2 regions of the Lysinibacillus sp. NPDC093197 genome follow, and region 2 is predicted to be linked to the other one. Evidence: riboswitches for the same ligand, from Rfam matches in the RefSeq annotation. Region 2 holds a riboswitch; the other holds the start of a gene.

Region 1 (7,958 bases), on a different contig from region 2:
AGGGCGTATTCGTCTCGTTTTAGGGAATGAACAATATATAGCTAGTGAAGGTAATGCGCTCTATTTTGACGCATCCGATCATCATCAAATTTTTAATGCACATGACGATGAGACAAAAATTTTACTCGTCGCAACTGATTCTTATTTATAGCTTAAGGAGGCGCTTCAATGACAACAAATTCAATTATCCGCTTTGAAAATGTTTCAAAATCATATAGTGACGGTACAGTCGTCCTACAAAATATTAACTTAGAGCTTGAAAAAGGTAAGTTTTATACGTTACTTGGTCCTTCTGGTTGCGGTAAAACAACTATTTTACGTATTATAGCTGGTTTCACAGAACCTACTACAGGTGATGTATTCTTCCACGATAAAAAAATTAATACTGTTCCAGCAAATGAACGCCAAGTTAACACAGTATTTCAAGATTATGCGTTATTTCCACATTTAAACGTTTTTGAAAACGTGGCATTTGGACTACGCATTAAAAAGCTTCCTGAAAGCAACATTAAAGAACGTGTGTCAGAAGCGCTTAAATTTGTCAATTTAGCAGGTTACGGCAATCGTGAAATTTCTGAAATGTCAGGTGGGCAACGTCAACGAGTGGCGATCGCTCGTGCCATTGTGAATGATCCAGAGGTAATTTTACTTGATGAGCCTCTTTCTGCACTAGACTTAAAACTTCGTACTGAAATGCAGTATGAACTACGTGAATTACAACAAAGACTTGGTAAAACTTTTGTATTTGTTACACATGACCAAGAGGAAGCTCTAGCCATGAGTGATGAAATATTCGTACTGAGTGAAGGTCAAATTCAACAATCAGGTACGCCAGTAGATATTTATGATGAACCAATTAACCGTTTTGTTGCCGACTTTATCGGAGAATCAAACATTGTTAACGGTGTTATGATAGAAGATTTTACAGTTGAATTTGCTGGTAAAGTGTTTGAGTGTGTTGACCAAGGGATGAAACCAAATGAGAAAATCGATATTGTCATACGGCCAGAGGATTTAGAAATTACAACAGTCGACAAAGGAAAATTAATTGTTAAGGTAGATACACAATTATTCCGTGGTGTACATTATGAGCTTTCCACATATGACAAGGCAGGTAATGAGTGGCTTGTACATTCATTGAAAAAAGCTGAAGTAGGGGCAGAAATAGGATTAGACTTTGATCCAGAAGCCATTCATGTAATGCGCTTAAATGAAACTGAGGAAGAGTTCGATAAACGTCTAGAATCCTATGGAGATGACGAAGATGCAAACTAAAACTTCGAAATCAGCGTTATTTCCATATGTTTTATGGATTGCACTTTTTGTTATTGCGCCGATTGCTCTCGTTGTTTACTACTCCCTACTAGATTTACATGGCAATTTTACGCTTAATAACTACAAAGCATTTTTCTCTTCTGTCTATTTAAAAATGACACTTAGTTCGTTTTGGTATGCGTTTTTAATAACATTCTTTACACTGCTTATTTCATACCCAACAGCTTATTTTTTAACAAAAACAAAACACAAGCAGCTATGGCTGTTGCTCATTATTATTCCGTCTTGGATTAATTTATTGTTAAAAACATACGCGTTTATAGGGATTTTTGGTTTATATGGTCCGATTAACGCAGCGATTGAAGTATTCGGCTTCGATCCGAAGCAAATGCTATTCACAGATATTAGCTTTGTCTTTGTATCTGTTTATATTTTTATACCATTTATGATTTTACCAATTTTCAACTCATTGGATCGTCTAAATCCAACGCTTATATACGCAGCCCGCGACCTAGGTGCATCTGCTTTTACAACGTTCCGTCGCGTCGTATTACCATTGACGATGGATGGCGTTAAATCAGGGATTCAAGTTGTATTTATTCCAGCTTTATCACTATTCATGATTACTCGCTTAATTGCAGGGAATCGTGTCATTACTCTGGGTACAGCAATTGAACAGCAATTCCTTGTGACGCAAAACTGGGGCATGGGTTCTACGATTGCCGTATTTTTAATTTTATTCATGGTGATTATTATGCTTATTACAGGTCAAAAGGATAAAGGAGGTCGCGTACGATGAGCAAACTCTCAACATCTGCAAAAGTGTATTTAGCGATTGTTTTTATCGTCCTGTATGCACCTATATTTTACTTAGTCTTTTACTCATTCAATAGTGGGGATTCCATGACTAACTTCCAATCCTTTACATTGGACCATTACAAGGCAGTTTTCGAGGATTCAAGACTACTCGTTATATTAATTAATACGGTAATTGTTGCACTGCTTTCAGCCCTTATCTCGACAATTATTGGCACATTAGGAGCAATTGGTATTGTTACGGTAAAAGATTCGAAAATGCGCAATACTCTACTTTCTTTAAATAATGTGTTAATCGTTAGTCCAGATGTTATTATCGGCGCAAGCTTTTTAATATTATTTACAATGGTTGGCATTAAACTAGGCTTTGCTTCGGTATTATTAGCCCATGTAGCGTTTAGTGTTCCTATTGTAGTACTTATGGTTTTACCGAAATTGCTAGAGATGAATAAGTCGTTAATTGATGCAGCTTTAGATCTTGGCGCTTCAAAAAAAGATGTCATGATGCGCGTTATTTTACCGTATATCCAACCTGGTATTTTTGCAGGTTTCTTTCTCGCTTTAACTTATTCATTGGATGACTTTGCCGTAACATTTTTCGTAACAGGAAATGGCTTTAGTACATTATCTGTTGAAATTTACTCGATGGCTCGTGCAGGTATTTCTTTAACGGTTAACGCAATTTCTGGTTTAGTATTCTTCGTAACTATATTAGTTGTAGTCGGCTATTATTTCTTTACTAGCCGTACAAGTAAAAGAACGGGGGGACAACAATGAAATCTTTAATTCAAGCTACTATCGCTATTCTTGTCGTTTCCGCCCTTTTAATGTACGCTGCTGACGCAATGAGTGCGAACGGTGGTAAAAGTGGTAAAGATACATTAACGATTTTTAACTGGGGAGAATATATCGACCCTGATTTGCTAAAGCAATTCGAAAAAGAAACGGGTATCCATGTTATTTACGAAACATTTGACTCCAATGAGGCAATGATGACGAAAATTAAACAAGGTGGTACGGCTTACGATATTGCAGTGCCATCTGAATATATGATTGAAAAAATGAAGGAAGAAAACTTACTACTTCCGTTAGATAAAACGAAAATACCTAATTTTAAAAATATCGATCCGTATTTTCTCGATTTACCATTTGATGATAACAATGAATACTCTGTTCCTTATTTCTGGGGCACAGTAGGTATTGTCTATAATCCAGATTTGGTCGGTGACTTAGATTTCTCTTCTTGGGAAGATTTATGGGACCCATCGTTAAAACGTAAAGTATTTTTAGTAGATGGTGCACGTGAAGTTATTGGCATGGGCTTAAATAGTCTTGGTCATTCCCTTAACTCGTTAGATGACCATGAGTTACGTCAGGCTACAAATAAACTAATTACACTCGCACCAAACGTTAAAGCAATCATCGGTGATGAAATTACACCTTTAATGATTAATAACGAAGCGGCTGTCGCTCTCACATGGTCTGGTCAAGCAGCAGATATGTTATTTGAAAATGAAGACTTAGACTTTGCTGTTCCAGAAGAAGGCTCAAATTTATGGTTTGACAATATGGTTATCCCGAAAACTTCAAAAAATGTTGATGGTGCACATGCTTTTATTAACTTTATGTTGAAAGCGGAATCTGGTGCTCAAAACGCTGATTATGTAGGCTATTCTACACCTAATATTGCAGCGATGAACTTAATGGATAAAGAAGTTGTAACTGATGAGCGCTTCTACCCTTCCGAGGAGCAACGCAAAAAATTAGAAGTATATAAAAACCTTGGTCCAGAATATTTAGGCAAATACAATGAATTGTTTTTAGAATTTAAAATGAGTATTCGATAAATACTAAAGAGAAAAAACAATATTTTTCTCTCTCAAAGAGTCGACAAAAGGCATCAAAAGTTTAAATACTTGGTGTCTTTTGTCATTTTTTCTTTTGATAGTTCTAATAGAGAATTTCACTTCCGATATGTTCAGTTAATTGGAGCGGAGGGCGGCGACTCCTGCGGGAACGCACAACACGTAAGACGCAACAGGCTGCGCGCCAGCGAGGGTTGCGGCTTACAGTATACCCGTGGAAAGCGACCGCCCGTAGTGGAAATCAACGGTATTATTCATAGGAAAAAACAATGTCTCTGTTCCAATCACCAGGTCATTCATCTACGACTATAATCCAATAGCCAAGCAATATTTCTTTATGATAGACTGGAGTAATGTTTCAATAGAAAAAAGGGGGGTATTCGATGACCCAGCAGAAGTCTAACAAGGCGGCTTTGTATATTTTAATGTTTAATATGTTTATCGCAATGGGGAGTATCGGAATTATTATTCCTGTTATGCCAAAGTACTTACATATATTTGGTGCAGCAGGACAAGTTCTTGGCATGTTAATTGCAACGTTCGCCTTTGCACAATTCATTTTTTCTCCAATTGCTGGGAATCTTTCGGATCGATATGGTCGAAAAAATTTGATTATTTTTGGTCTGATTGTAACTGGTATTGGGCAAATTTCGTTCGGGCTATCTACAGACGTTTGGATGCTTTTTGTTGCTCGATTCTTAGGAGGTTTAGGTTCTGCCTTTGTAGCACCTCCAATTATGGCGTTTGTAGCAGATATCACAACGTATGAAGAACGAGGTAAAGGAATGGGCATGTTAGGTGCCGCTATGTCTCTTGGTTTTATGATTGGACCAGGTATTGGTGGATTCCTATCTAAAGTTAGTTTGCATTTCCCATTTTTTATGGCTGGAGGAGCTGCTATTATTGCCTCTATCCTTTCATTGTTGTTATTACCTTCTACAAAACCAAGTGCAGCTCAGAAAGCACAAAAGCAAGACAATCTCGTGAGGCAGATGGCACGTTCAGTCCAAATGCCATACTTTGTTATGTTGGTTATTATGCTAGTGTTCTCGTTCGGCATCGCCAATTTCCAAACGACATTATCATTATTTGTGACAGACAAATTTAACTACACACCTACTGATATTGCGATCATTTTAACTGTCGGTGGCGCATTTGGTGTTGTTGTGCAAATGTTCATCATAACACCACTCTTTAAACGCTTTGGGGAAATGAAAGTTGTATTAGTCAATTTATTTATTGCTGCTGTAGCTATTTTCCTAATATTATTTGTTTCTGGCTTCGCACTTATTTTAGTTGTCGCAACGATTTTCTCAACGGCAACAACACTGATTCGCCCAGCCGTCAACACACTGATTTCTAAACTTGCTGGCAATGAACAAGGTTTAGCCGCTGGACTTACCAATGCCTATATGAGCCTTGGAAATATGATTGGTCCTGCACTTGCGGGTCTTTTATTCGATTGGAATATGAACAGCCCGTATATATTTGGGGCAATTATTTTAATGACATGCTTCTTACTAGCGCTTATTTGGACATTGAAAAAGGCGCCGCATCTTATGCAGCCTGATGCAAATTAGTCCATTGACAATTATTTGTAATATGGTACATTTATTATCGAAAAATTAAATCGTTTAACACCACTAGGGGAGTCTTTACAAGGCTGAGACGTATATGCTCATATACGGACCCTTTGAACCTGATCTAGTTCACACTAGCGGAGGGAAGTGGCGACGCTTGCTTTCGTGTAATTTAAAATGCAAGGCCGCTTCCTTTCGTGACAAGGAAGCGGCTTTTTTGTATTCATTAGACAGTGCTATCGGTGATTTTGCGAGGTCTACCGGCGATTTGTCCGGTTTTATCGGCGATTTCGGAAGTGCTATCGGCGATTTGTCACATTTTACCGGCGGTTCACTGGGTTCTATCGGCGATTCATCGCACAAAACTAAAAGGAGTATCTATCATGTCTATTCGAAAACTAACTACGATGGCTTTATTAGTAGCTATTGCAGTAGCAGGTTCTATTTTTGTCTCCATTCCAACTGGCATTGCACGTGCTTATCCTGTACAACATGCGATCAACGTCATCTGTGCCATTCTATTAGGTCCTATGCCTTCCATCGTCGTTGCTATAGTTACATCATTGATTCGTATTTTAACAGGCACAGGCTCTCTTTTAGCGATTCCTGGAAGCGTCATCGGTGCGGCATGTGCAGCCTTTGCTTATAAATACAGTCGCAACTACTGGCTTGCTGGTATTGGTGAAGTATTTGGCACTGGTATCCTTGCCTCATTAGTCGCTGTACCATATGCGCAGTTATTAATGGGAACGTCCGTAGGAGCATTATTTTTTATGCCTGCATTTTTTACATCTAGTTTAATTGGGGCATTTCTTGGTATTATGATTGCTAGCAGTCTAAAGAAAACCGCATCGCATCTTCTTATTACGAAGTAGCTATGTTTATAAAAAAAACGATAGCACACGCTTTTAGCAATGTGCTATCGTTTTTTTAATTAAGAGCGTTTTTTCATCCCTTTTAATAACTGTGCAACGTTCGTGTCTTCCGACTGTACAGTTGCTTCTTCTACAGACTTTTCTTTTTGTTTATGCCTTGTTATGAAGCTCCAGCCAAAGCGTCGAATCGTAATATCTACGAAGAATAATAGCATCCCCGTTAATAATAACCATGTTGCAATATTTTGGCGCTCTGCTCCTTTGTTAGTGAACTTACGGAACACATCTTGTGGTTCTTTCAAGACAGAGCCACCAGTTTGCTTCGTTAGTTGCTCGACAAGTGTTTCATTCACTGGACGTAATTCATATTCTGCACTGTACGGTACGCTTAGTCCAGCCTGGTAAATCGCCTGTTCTTCGTCAGCAATACGGAAAAAAATCAACCCTGGTTTAGCTTGGACGACTGCACGTACTTGCGAAGCAGAAATCGTTTCAAGCTGCAAATCAAGCTCCTCGCCAGATTCATCAACAGCGACAATATCTAAAAAGGCAGCTTCATTTGTCGGGTCCGTGATGATAAATGAGCCATCTGTATCAAGACGTACATCATAGGCTACATCATTATAACTTGGTAGCATTTGCGAAATGATTGTTTGCCAAAATGATCCCCATCCTTGCCATCTTGCCCAGTCACCAGCCCATTTCCCTGTCGAATCTGATGTGAAAGCGAAAGTTTTACCAAGTCCATATTGCCATTGAGCCAATACAGGGTCTTCCTTCTCGCTTTCGGCAATCACAGCAGCTCCCTGCTTCGCTGTCGTACCAATATATGCATTCATTTGTGGCACACCATTTGCAAAGAGTGCATTCCATCCAGTTGCATTATAAATTGTAGGGTAAAATGGATTGTCTTCTATATAAGTACGGGAAATCATGGCTGTCTCACGTGATAAAATTGAAGGAATTGTTTGTTCATCAATGACATCATAAAAACGACCACTACCCATTTCACTTAATGACTGTAGTAAGTTGCCATCTGCATCTTGTCCAATCGCCACTGTAGAAAGTGTAATCCCTTGTTCTTTACCATTTTCAATTAAATCCTCATAATTGCCTGATTGCGACTGTCCATCAGTTAATAAAATAATATGCTTCCTCTGCAATTTTAAATCTGCCAAACTATCATATGCCGCTGCAAGTGAACTATATATTTCCGTACCACCACCTGGAGTTACCGATAAAATCGTATCGACTGCTTCCTCTTTATTACCAAGCGGTCCAGTTTCAATGATTTCCCAAGGACGATCATCAAAGGCAATAAACCCAAGCGTATCCTCATCGCGTAACATTTCAACTGATCGTGCGGCCGCTTCTTTCGCTAGCTCTAATTTTGAGCCATACATACTTCCTGAACGGTCAAGTACGATGACAAGTCCTAGCGATGGCAATTGCTCTTTACCCTTTATCTCCATCTCAACAGGTAATAATGTTTCAATCGGCGTTTTAAAATAGCCACCCAAGCCGAAGCTATTTTCACCGCCGACCAT
Region 2 (7,958 bases):
CGATGACCTAATTGAACGTGCTGTGACCAACCGTGAAGTTTACATTTTCCCGAAAAAAGAGCAGTCAACAGATAAATTTGCAGATCTTTTATAAAAAAATTACGGGCGTAACAAATAAATTTATCGTTGTTTTGCATTTATTTAAAAACGCCATTTAATAAGAAGGAAACCGTCTCAAAATCGTATTTGGGACGGTTCTTTTTTTAATTTTCTAGTCAATTTCCTTTAGAGTTACATTTTACCTTTATTTTTTTTGTATTAAAAAACAAATATCGCACATTCTATAATCACAAGGAGGTGAGACAGACATGACAAACAACAATGGTAGTTCAAACAAGCTTGCAGTACCTGGTGTACAACAAGCACTTGATCAAATGAAATACGAAATTGCACAAGAATTTGGTGTTCAATTAGGAGCTGATGCTTCAGCTCGTGCTAACGGTTCCGTTGGTGGTGAAATCACTAAACGTCTTGTACAAATGGCAGAATCTCAATTAAAAGGTATGCCAAAAAACCAATAATTGCAGAATAAGCAATTATTAAACTTAAAACCAGTGACCGTAAAAGGCACTGGTTTTAGTTTGTTTAAATTTAGTTTTTTTATGCCAGACGATTACATGCATACATATAACAAAGCTATAAATACAATGATTTGAAAGTTGAAGCGGTTTTTTGAATGTCATTACTTTCGCAAATAGCAGAAATAACAGCGACACCATCTGCACCTGCTTTAATAACAGCAGATGCATTCAGGCAGTCAATACCACCAATTGCGACAATCGGCAACAGCGGATTCATGCTATGTGCTTGATGTAAAAATTCTGTTCCACAAGGTGGTTTGGCATCGTTTTTAGATGTGGTTGCATAAATAGGACCAATACCTATATAATCTGCTCCATATTTTAAAGCAACTTGCAATTCAGTAGCTGTATGGACAGAAACACCAAGGATCATTTGTCCAATTTTTTGTCGTACTAGTGAGACGGGATAATCATCTTGACCTATGTGAATACCATCTGCATTAAGCTTAAGGGCAAGGTCGATATCATCATTGACGATAAAGGGAACGTTATATTTCCTGCATAGATTTTGGCATTGACGTGCAAAATGCTCGTAGTGCTCATTCGTCAATGCATGTTGTCCTTTTTCACGAAATTGAAACATCGTAATACCTGCTTGCAATGCTGCCTCAAGTATTTCTAAAGGTTGTCTATTTTTCACATTCGCTGTGCCCATTATAAAATAAAGCTGTAAGTCACTCCTTTTCATGTATGGTCACCTCGCAAGTATCATGAAATTTTTTGTAAGCAAAATGATTTGTTGGTCCATTGCCATTTCCAATCGATAAATCATGGCTAATAGCTAATTGAATAAATTTTTTCGCTTCAATAATTGCTTGTTTTAAAGGTTTTTTTTGACCAATAAAAGCGGTTAATGCAGCAGAAAATGTACATCCCGTTCCATGCGTGTTTTTCGTTGCAATTCGAGTAGATTGCATTGAAAATGATTCGCCATCTTCAAAAAATACATAATCTGTTGCAAAATGATCGTCATGTAAATGTCCGCCTTTGATAATGACACATTGAACACCTAATTTTAATAATGATTGAGCAGCTTGCTGAATGTCTGATAAATTGTTTATTTTTCTAGCAGTAAGTGTCTCTGCTTCTGGAATATTAGGCGTTACGATTGTAGCAAGAGGTAATAAATCTTTTTTTAATGCCTCAACTGCTTCTTGTTGTAATAAGTTTTCTCCTCCTTTTGCAATCATTACAGGATCAACGATAAGCGGAATATTTAAATTAGACAGAGCTCGTGCAATTGTATGAATAATATCTGAAGAAAAAAGCATTCCTGTTTTTATTGCACTAATTGAAAAATCATCCAGTAGTGAATGAAGTTGTTTATTTACAAAAGCATGTTCAATTGGAAGTACACCGTTCACTCCTAATGTGTTTTGTGCTGTTAAAGCAGTTATAACGGATGTCCCGAATACGTCTAATTCCTGAAATGTTTTTAAATCAGCTTGGATACCAGCTCCACCACCGCTATCTGAGCCGGCTATTGTTGTTACAATATGCATTATTTTTCACCGTCCTTGGATAAACGGTGTAATTCATTTAAGACCGAAACTGCAAAATCACCGTTATATGGCGCGGATGAAGCGGCATGTTCAGCAACTTTTTTATAGCACGTTAATGTATTGCACAACTGAGAAAATGGCTCATTACCTGCAATATAAGCTGCACAGCAAATGGCACTTAACAAACAACCAGTTCCTGTAACTTCTGTCATTCGAGCATGTCCACCAATAATCCATTGGGAGTGCTCTCCGTCAGTTATAAAATCTTTTTCACCAGTTACAATAACAATACAATTATATTTTTTAGAAATTTCTTTTGCTTTATCTTTAACAGAAATTGAACCGCTACCACTATCTACTCCTTTTTGTTGCCAATGAACATCAGCAATAGCGGCAAGCTCACCGATATTACAACGAATAACAGCAAAATGAACGGCTTCTAATAATTGCTGTATCGCTTGTTTACGTAAATTTGTTGCTCCAACACCAACTGGGTCCAAAATAATCGGTACACCTAGCGCATTTGCCTTTTTTCCAGCAAGTAACATCGATTCTTTTGTACGGGTAGTAAGCGTGCCAATATTAATCAATAAGGCTGATGCAATCGATACCATCTCCTCAACTTCCAGAGATTCATCTGCCATTACAGGCGAAGCACCAATTGCTAATAAGCCGTTTGCTTGAAAATTTGCCACAACATAATTTGTAATACAATGAATGAGTGGTCGTTTTTTACGAATAGTTTGAAAAATCATCGTAGTCCTCCTTTTTTTGGACGGACGTAAGCATGCAAAAAAGCTCTTTTTTTCGTGCGAAATATACACGTAAAAAGAGCTTATCATCAATAATAAGATGTGTGTTGCTCCCTACGTCAGTATTAACTAACAGGTTCAAAGGGTCAGGTTTTACCTTCTCAACTCGTTATGAGTCCCCCCGCAATCATGAAGTTTTTAGTTGTCCAAAATGTAACATACCTATCCACAGTATTCAATAGCATTTTATCATTATCTGGAAAGCAGTGACTGATGCCATATAATAAACCATGATAATTGTCATGACTTTCTTAAAATAAGGTTCATCCATTGAAAATAATAAAAAATGAGTTTTATAATAAACCTAGCAATAAGGAGGCAGTTATTATGAAAAGACAGGATTTAATCGCACCAGAATGGTATAACATTGTTGAGGAGATTGAGAAATATGCTCAGGACCCAACTAAAAATGCATTAATTGTTTATAATAATCATGAAGAAATTCAACATATTACATATGCAACTTTACTTGAAAAAGCAAATCAGGCGGCCCATGTATTTACTTCGCAGGGACTAACAAAAGGCGATGTGCTTTTAGTTATGGTTCCAAGATCTGTCGAGGCATATATCGTCTACATAGCGGCATTAAAAGCGGGCTTAACGATTATCCCTAGTTCGGAAATGTTGCGTACAAAGGATATTGAATACCGAATTACACATGCAAATGCAAAAGGAATAATTGCCTACGAGCCATATATTGAGCAATTTGACGAAGTGAAAAACTTAAAGGGTATTTTGCAATATGTTATTGGTCATGCTCATACACCATGGCAACCGTTGCTTGAAAAAATGGAGGAGCATCCTACAGACTATACGAATCCTACACCGACAAAAAGTACTGACAATGCTTTTTTAGCCTATACAAGTGGAACAACTGGCAATCCTAAGGCGGCTGTTCATACACATAGCTGGGGTTACGCTCATTTACGGACAACGGCACCGAATTGGTTAGGTGTTCAAGAAAATGATATAGTATGGGCTACTGCGGCGCCCGGTTGGCAAAAATGGATTTGGAGTCCATTCCTAGCAACTTTAGGAAGTGGTGCTACGGCATTTGTTTATAAAGGCAAATTTGATGCGTCAACTTATTTGTCATTGCTTGAAAAATTTAAAGTAAATGTATTATGTTGTACACCGACAGAGTATCGTTTTATGGCAGCACTCAATAATTTACAGGACTATAATTTAAGCGAGATTCGCCAAGCTGTATCAGCGGGTGAACCACTGAATAGTGAAGTAGTAAAAGTGTTCTCAGAAACGTTTGATATACAGGTTCGAGATGGTTACGGGCAAACGGAAAATACATTACTTGTTGGGACAATGGTTGGCATGGAAGCGCGCGTCGGCTCAATGGGTAAACCGACACCAGGAAATACAGTAGAAATAATCGATGACCTAGGACATCCTGTGTCGGAAGGTGTTGTTGGGGATATAGCAGTGCATCGAGAAACACCTGCACTCTTTAAAAAATATTTCCAAGATCCTGAACGAACAAACCTACAATTCCGCGGAGAATGGTATATAACAGGTGACCGTGCATATAAAGATGCTGATGGCTATTTTTGGTTTGAGGGCCGCGGAGATGATGTCATTATTTCTTCAGGCTATACAATAGGACCATTTGAAGTAGAAGATGCATTAATGAAACATCCTACAGTAAAGGAAGCGGCTGTTGTTGCTAGTCCAGATGAAGTAAGAGGAAATATTGTTAAGGCATTTATAGTCCTTCGTGAAAATGAGACTGGGGATGATACACTTATTAAAAAGTTACAAAACCATGTGAAATTATTGACTGCACCTTATAAATATCCACGTGCGATTGAATTTGTAGAAGTGTTACCGAAGACTGCCTCTGGTAAAATCCGTCGTGTCGAATTACGACAACAAGAAAAAGCGCATTACACACATCAATAAATATTTCCTAGGAAATAAAGTCGGAAAATCAAAGTTCATGTTTTTTTATGAACTTTTGATTTTTTGTTGTAGCCCCATTTATTTATAGTAAAATAATAAACAACAGAACATTTTTACATAAAAATTACTTAAAAGTGAAACGTTTTGGACATTTAGACGTATAACGTGATGAGGAGGCGTTTGTATGAATGTGAAAAGGTGGATAGCTTTGGCTATTGCAGCTGTGTTGTTAGTATTTTCATTAGGGATTAATACGATTTTTGCCATATTTAAATCAGACTTTTTTAGTAATTTTGACAGCATTGTCGCTGGAAATAATTTAGATGTTTATGAAACGGTTATTGAGGGTGAAGATTATAGTAAGCGTATTGCCTATTTAAAAGTTGATGGAACGATTCAAGATGTTGGATCGAACACATTATGGCAAACCGTTGCTTATGATCACCAGTTTTTCTTAAATCAGTTGGACAATATTTTATATGATGATTCAGTACAAGGTATTGTTCTTAGTGTTAATTCACCAGGTGGTGGTGTAAAGGAATCGGCAGAAATTTATAAAAAACTGTTGCAAATTAAAGAGGAACGTCAAATTCCAATTTATGTGTCAATGGATTCGATGGCAGCATCAGGTGGCTACTACATTTCAGCACCAGCAGATAAAATTTATGCACACCGTGATACGATAACAGGTTCAATTGGTGTCATTATGCAATCTATTAATTATCAGGAACTTGCAGAAAAAGTTGGCGTGAAATTTGAGACGTTTAAATCTGGGCAACATAAAGACATGCTGAGTCCAACGCGTGAAATTACAGCAGAAGAACGCGCTATGATGCAAGATATGATTAACGAATCATATGAAGAGTTCGTTGATATTGTTGAACAAGGACGTAATATGTCTGAAGCTGACGTGAAAAAAGTGGCAGATGGTCGAATTCTTGGTGGAACAAAGGCACTTGAAGCAGGCTTAATCGATGAAATTGGCGACGAGCAAGCAGCTATTGCAGCTTTACGTCAAGATTACGGTTTAGAGGATGCAGTTTTGTTTGAATACAGCTATGATCAAGGTGGCCTACCGTCATTAATTGGTATGAAAGTAAGCTCTCTTTTTGGTCCATCGGCTGAAGAAAAAATGCTAACGAAAATTATGACAGAATACAAAGCACCTAAAATGATGTACTTATATGGTGAATACTAAGGAGGGCATACCATGACAAACAATGAATTCGTTTTGCAAGGGACACCCTCAATTGAACAAGAACTGTTAGATAAGCCAACGACACCAATAGTGACTACAAATTACGAATTGAAGACAGCAGGATTTTGGGTGCGCTTTTGGGCATTTGTCTTAGATGGATTAATTATTTCAGCAGTTGGTGGCATCGTTGCCAATCCGATATTTTACTTAATGGACTGGTCATTATCGGATTCGGTCTGGTATGCACCTATCTCAATTATTTCAGCTATTCTCTATTATTGTTACTTTGTACTAATGACGAAATTTTTTGGGCAAACGTTAGGGAAAATGGCTTTCGGGCTACGTGTTATCTCGCTAGAGCATGACAAACTTACATGGTCAGATGTGCTGTTCAGAGAATGGATTGGTCGTTTAATTAGTAACATAATTATGCCACTTTATATTTTTGTGGCGATTTTACCTGACAACCAAGGCATACATGATTATTTTGCAGATACGACGGTTGTCCATGAAAAAGTATACGTAGCGAAAGAAACAGCACAATTAGCGACACCAACTCAGGAAAAATTAAAAGAGCCTGAACAGATAGTGGAGAAGATTGAAGAAGAATAATAATGGGCCCACCTTCAACATATGAGGTGGCCCTTCTTTTTTGGACTGTTGTCGAGCAATATTAGGTGGCAAATGACAGGCATTCACAAAGATTAGCCTATAATAAGCTGTCCTAGTTGCAATTAATTCCCTACATTTAGTAAGATTATGTACATATGATGATTAGGAGGCGTTTTCATGGCACAAATTACATTTAAAAAAGGTCCAGTAACACTAATAGGTAACGAAGTAAAGGTTGGAGACCAAGCACCGGATTTCACAGTTTTAGCAAATGATTTATCTCCTGTTTCTTTAACGGATTCAGAAGGTAAAATTCGTTTATTTAGTGTTGTTCCGTCATTAGATACAGGCGTATGTGATGCACAAACACGTCGTTTTAATGAAGAAGCTGCAATTTTAGGAGATAACGTAGTTATTTATACAGTATCTGTTGACCTACCATTTGCTCAAAAACGTTGGTGTGGGGCTGCAGGAATTGATGCAGTTCAAACAGTTTCAGATCATCGCGATCTTTCTTTCGGTGAAGCATATGGTGTATATATTAAAGAATTACGTCTTCTAGCACGTGCAGTATTTGTGGTAGATGCAGCTGGAAAAGTGACTTATGTCGAGTATGTACCTGAGGCTACAGATCATCCAAACTATGAAGCAGCAATTGCAGCAGTTAAAGCACTAGCATAATTTGCTTCTTTTAGGCTAAGATAATACTAGACAAAAGGGCTGTGACAGAGTTTGTCACGGCTCTTTTCTGCGTGAAAGGAAGTTATGTATGGAAAAGATTGAAAAACTATTTGGGATGCTAAATGAGCATGCAGAAAAAATAGAAAAAGAGCAGGATACGACTTTATTAGAGGGTGTACTTGATGGACTAGAGGCTTGGCTTGATGGGGATGTAGATTTCTCACAGCAAGGTGCAACGAAAGAAGACGTGCGCAAGTCCATTCAAATTGCTATTTTAAAAGGAATGCGAAAAGGTTCCCAGCCAAATCATCAAATGACGCCAGATACTCTTGGTCTATTAGTTGGCTATTTCGTAGAACAAATTTTTGCGGATCGATTAGCAAAAGAAAAACTGACAATGTTGGACCCAGCAGTTGGCACTGGTAACTTACTGTTAACTGTTATGAATTTACTCGATGGAAAAGTAGAGGCATCTGGTGTGGAGGTTGATGAGTTACTTATCCGATTAGCCGCAGCAACAGCAGATTTAACAGAGCAGCCAGTTTCTTTATATCGACAAGATGCTTTGCAAGACCTATTAGTAGATCCTGTAGATGCCATTGTTTGTGATTTACCAGTCGGTTACTATCCGAATGAGGAAGTGGCGTTAGATTATGAG

Evidence for each region. A riboswitch is a leader RNA that binds a small molecule or an ion and turns the genes downstream of it on or off. The one in region 2 is predicted to bind thiamine pyrophosphate.
Region 1: it holds a riboswitch for thiamine pyrophosphate, as region 2 does, so the genes downstream of both, thiW (energy coupling factor transporter S component ThiW) here and thiM (hydroxyethylthiazole kinase) in region 2, are expected to answer to the same signal.

What each region holds. Positions count from the first base shown of each region.
Region 1 covers NZ_JBIVOH010000008.1:195,065-203,022, reverse strand. Annotated here, with positions in the region: gene ACIP9G_RS18935 (helix-turn-helix domain-containing protein) at 1-151, shown strand, start outside; gene ACIP9G_RS18930 (ABC transporter ATP-binding protein) at 169-1,275, shown strand; gene ACIP9G_RS18925 (ABC transporter permease) at 1,265-2,074, shown strand; gene ACIP9G_RS18920 (ABC transporter permease) at 2,071-2,868, shown strand; gene ACIP9G_RS18915 (ABC transporter substrate-binding protein) at 2,865-3,938, shown strand; gene ACIP9G_RS18910 (MFS transporter) at 4,340-5,536, shown strand; TPP riboswitch at 5,592-5,699, shown strand; gene thiW (energy coupling factor transporter S component ThiW) at 5,920-6,411, shown strand; gene ACIP9G_RS18900 (VWA domain-containing protein) at 6,471-7,958, opposite strand, start outside.
Region 2 covers NZ_JBIVOH010000006.1:115,650-123,607, reverse strand. Annotated here, with positions in the region: gene thiI (tRNA uracil 4-sulfurtransferase ThiI) at 1-94, shown strand, start outside; gene ACIP9G_RS16290 (alpha/beta-type small acid-soluble spore protein) at 309-521, shown strand; gene thiE (thiamine phosphate synthase) at 637-1,269, opposite strand; gene thiD (bifunctional hydroxymethylpyrimidine kinase/phosphomethylpyrimidine kinase) at 1,256-2,083, opposite strand; gene thiM (hydroxyethylthiazole kinase) at 2,083-2,838, opposite strand; TPP riboswitch at 2,930-3,028, opposite strand; gene mbcS (acyl-CoA synthetase MbcS) at 3,223-4,809, shown strand; gene sppA (signal peptide peptidase SppA) at 4,994-6,007, shown strand; gene ACIP9G_RS16260 (RDD family protein) at 6,020-6,619, shown strand; gene tpx (thiol peroxidase) at 6,797-7,300, shown strand; gene ACIP9G_RS16250 (class I SAM-dependent methyltransferase) at 7,389-7,958, shown strand, end outside.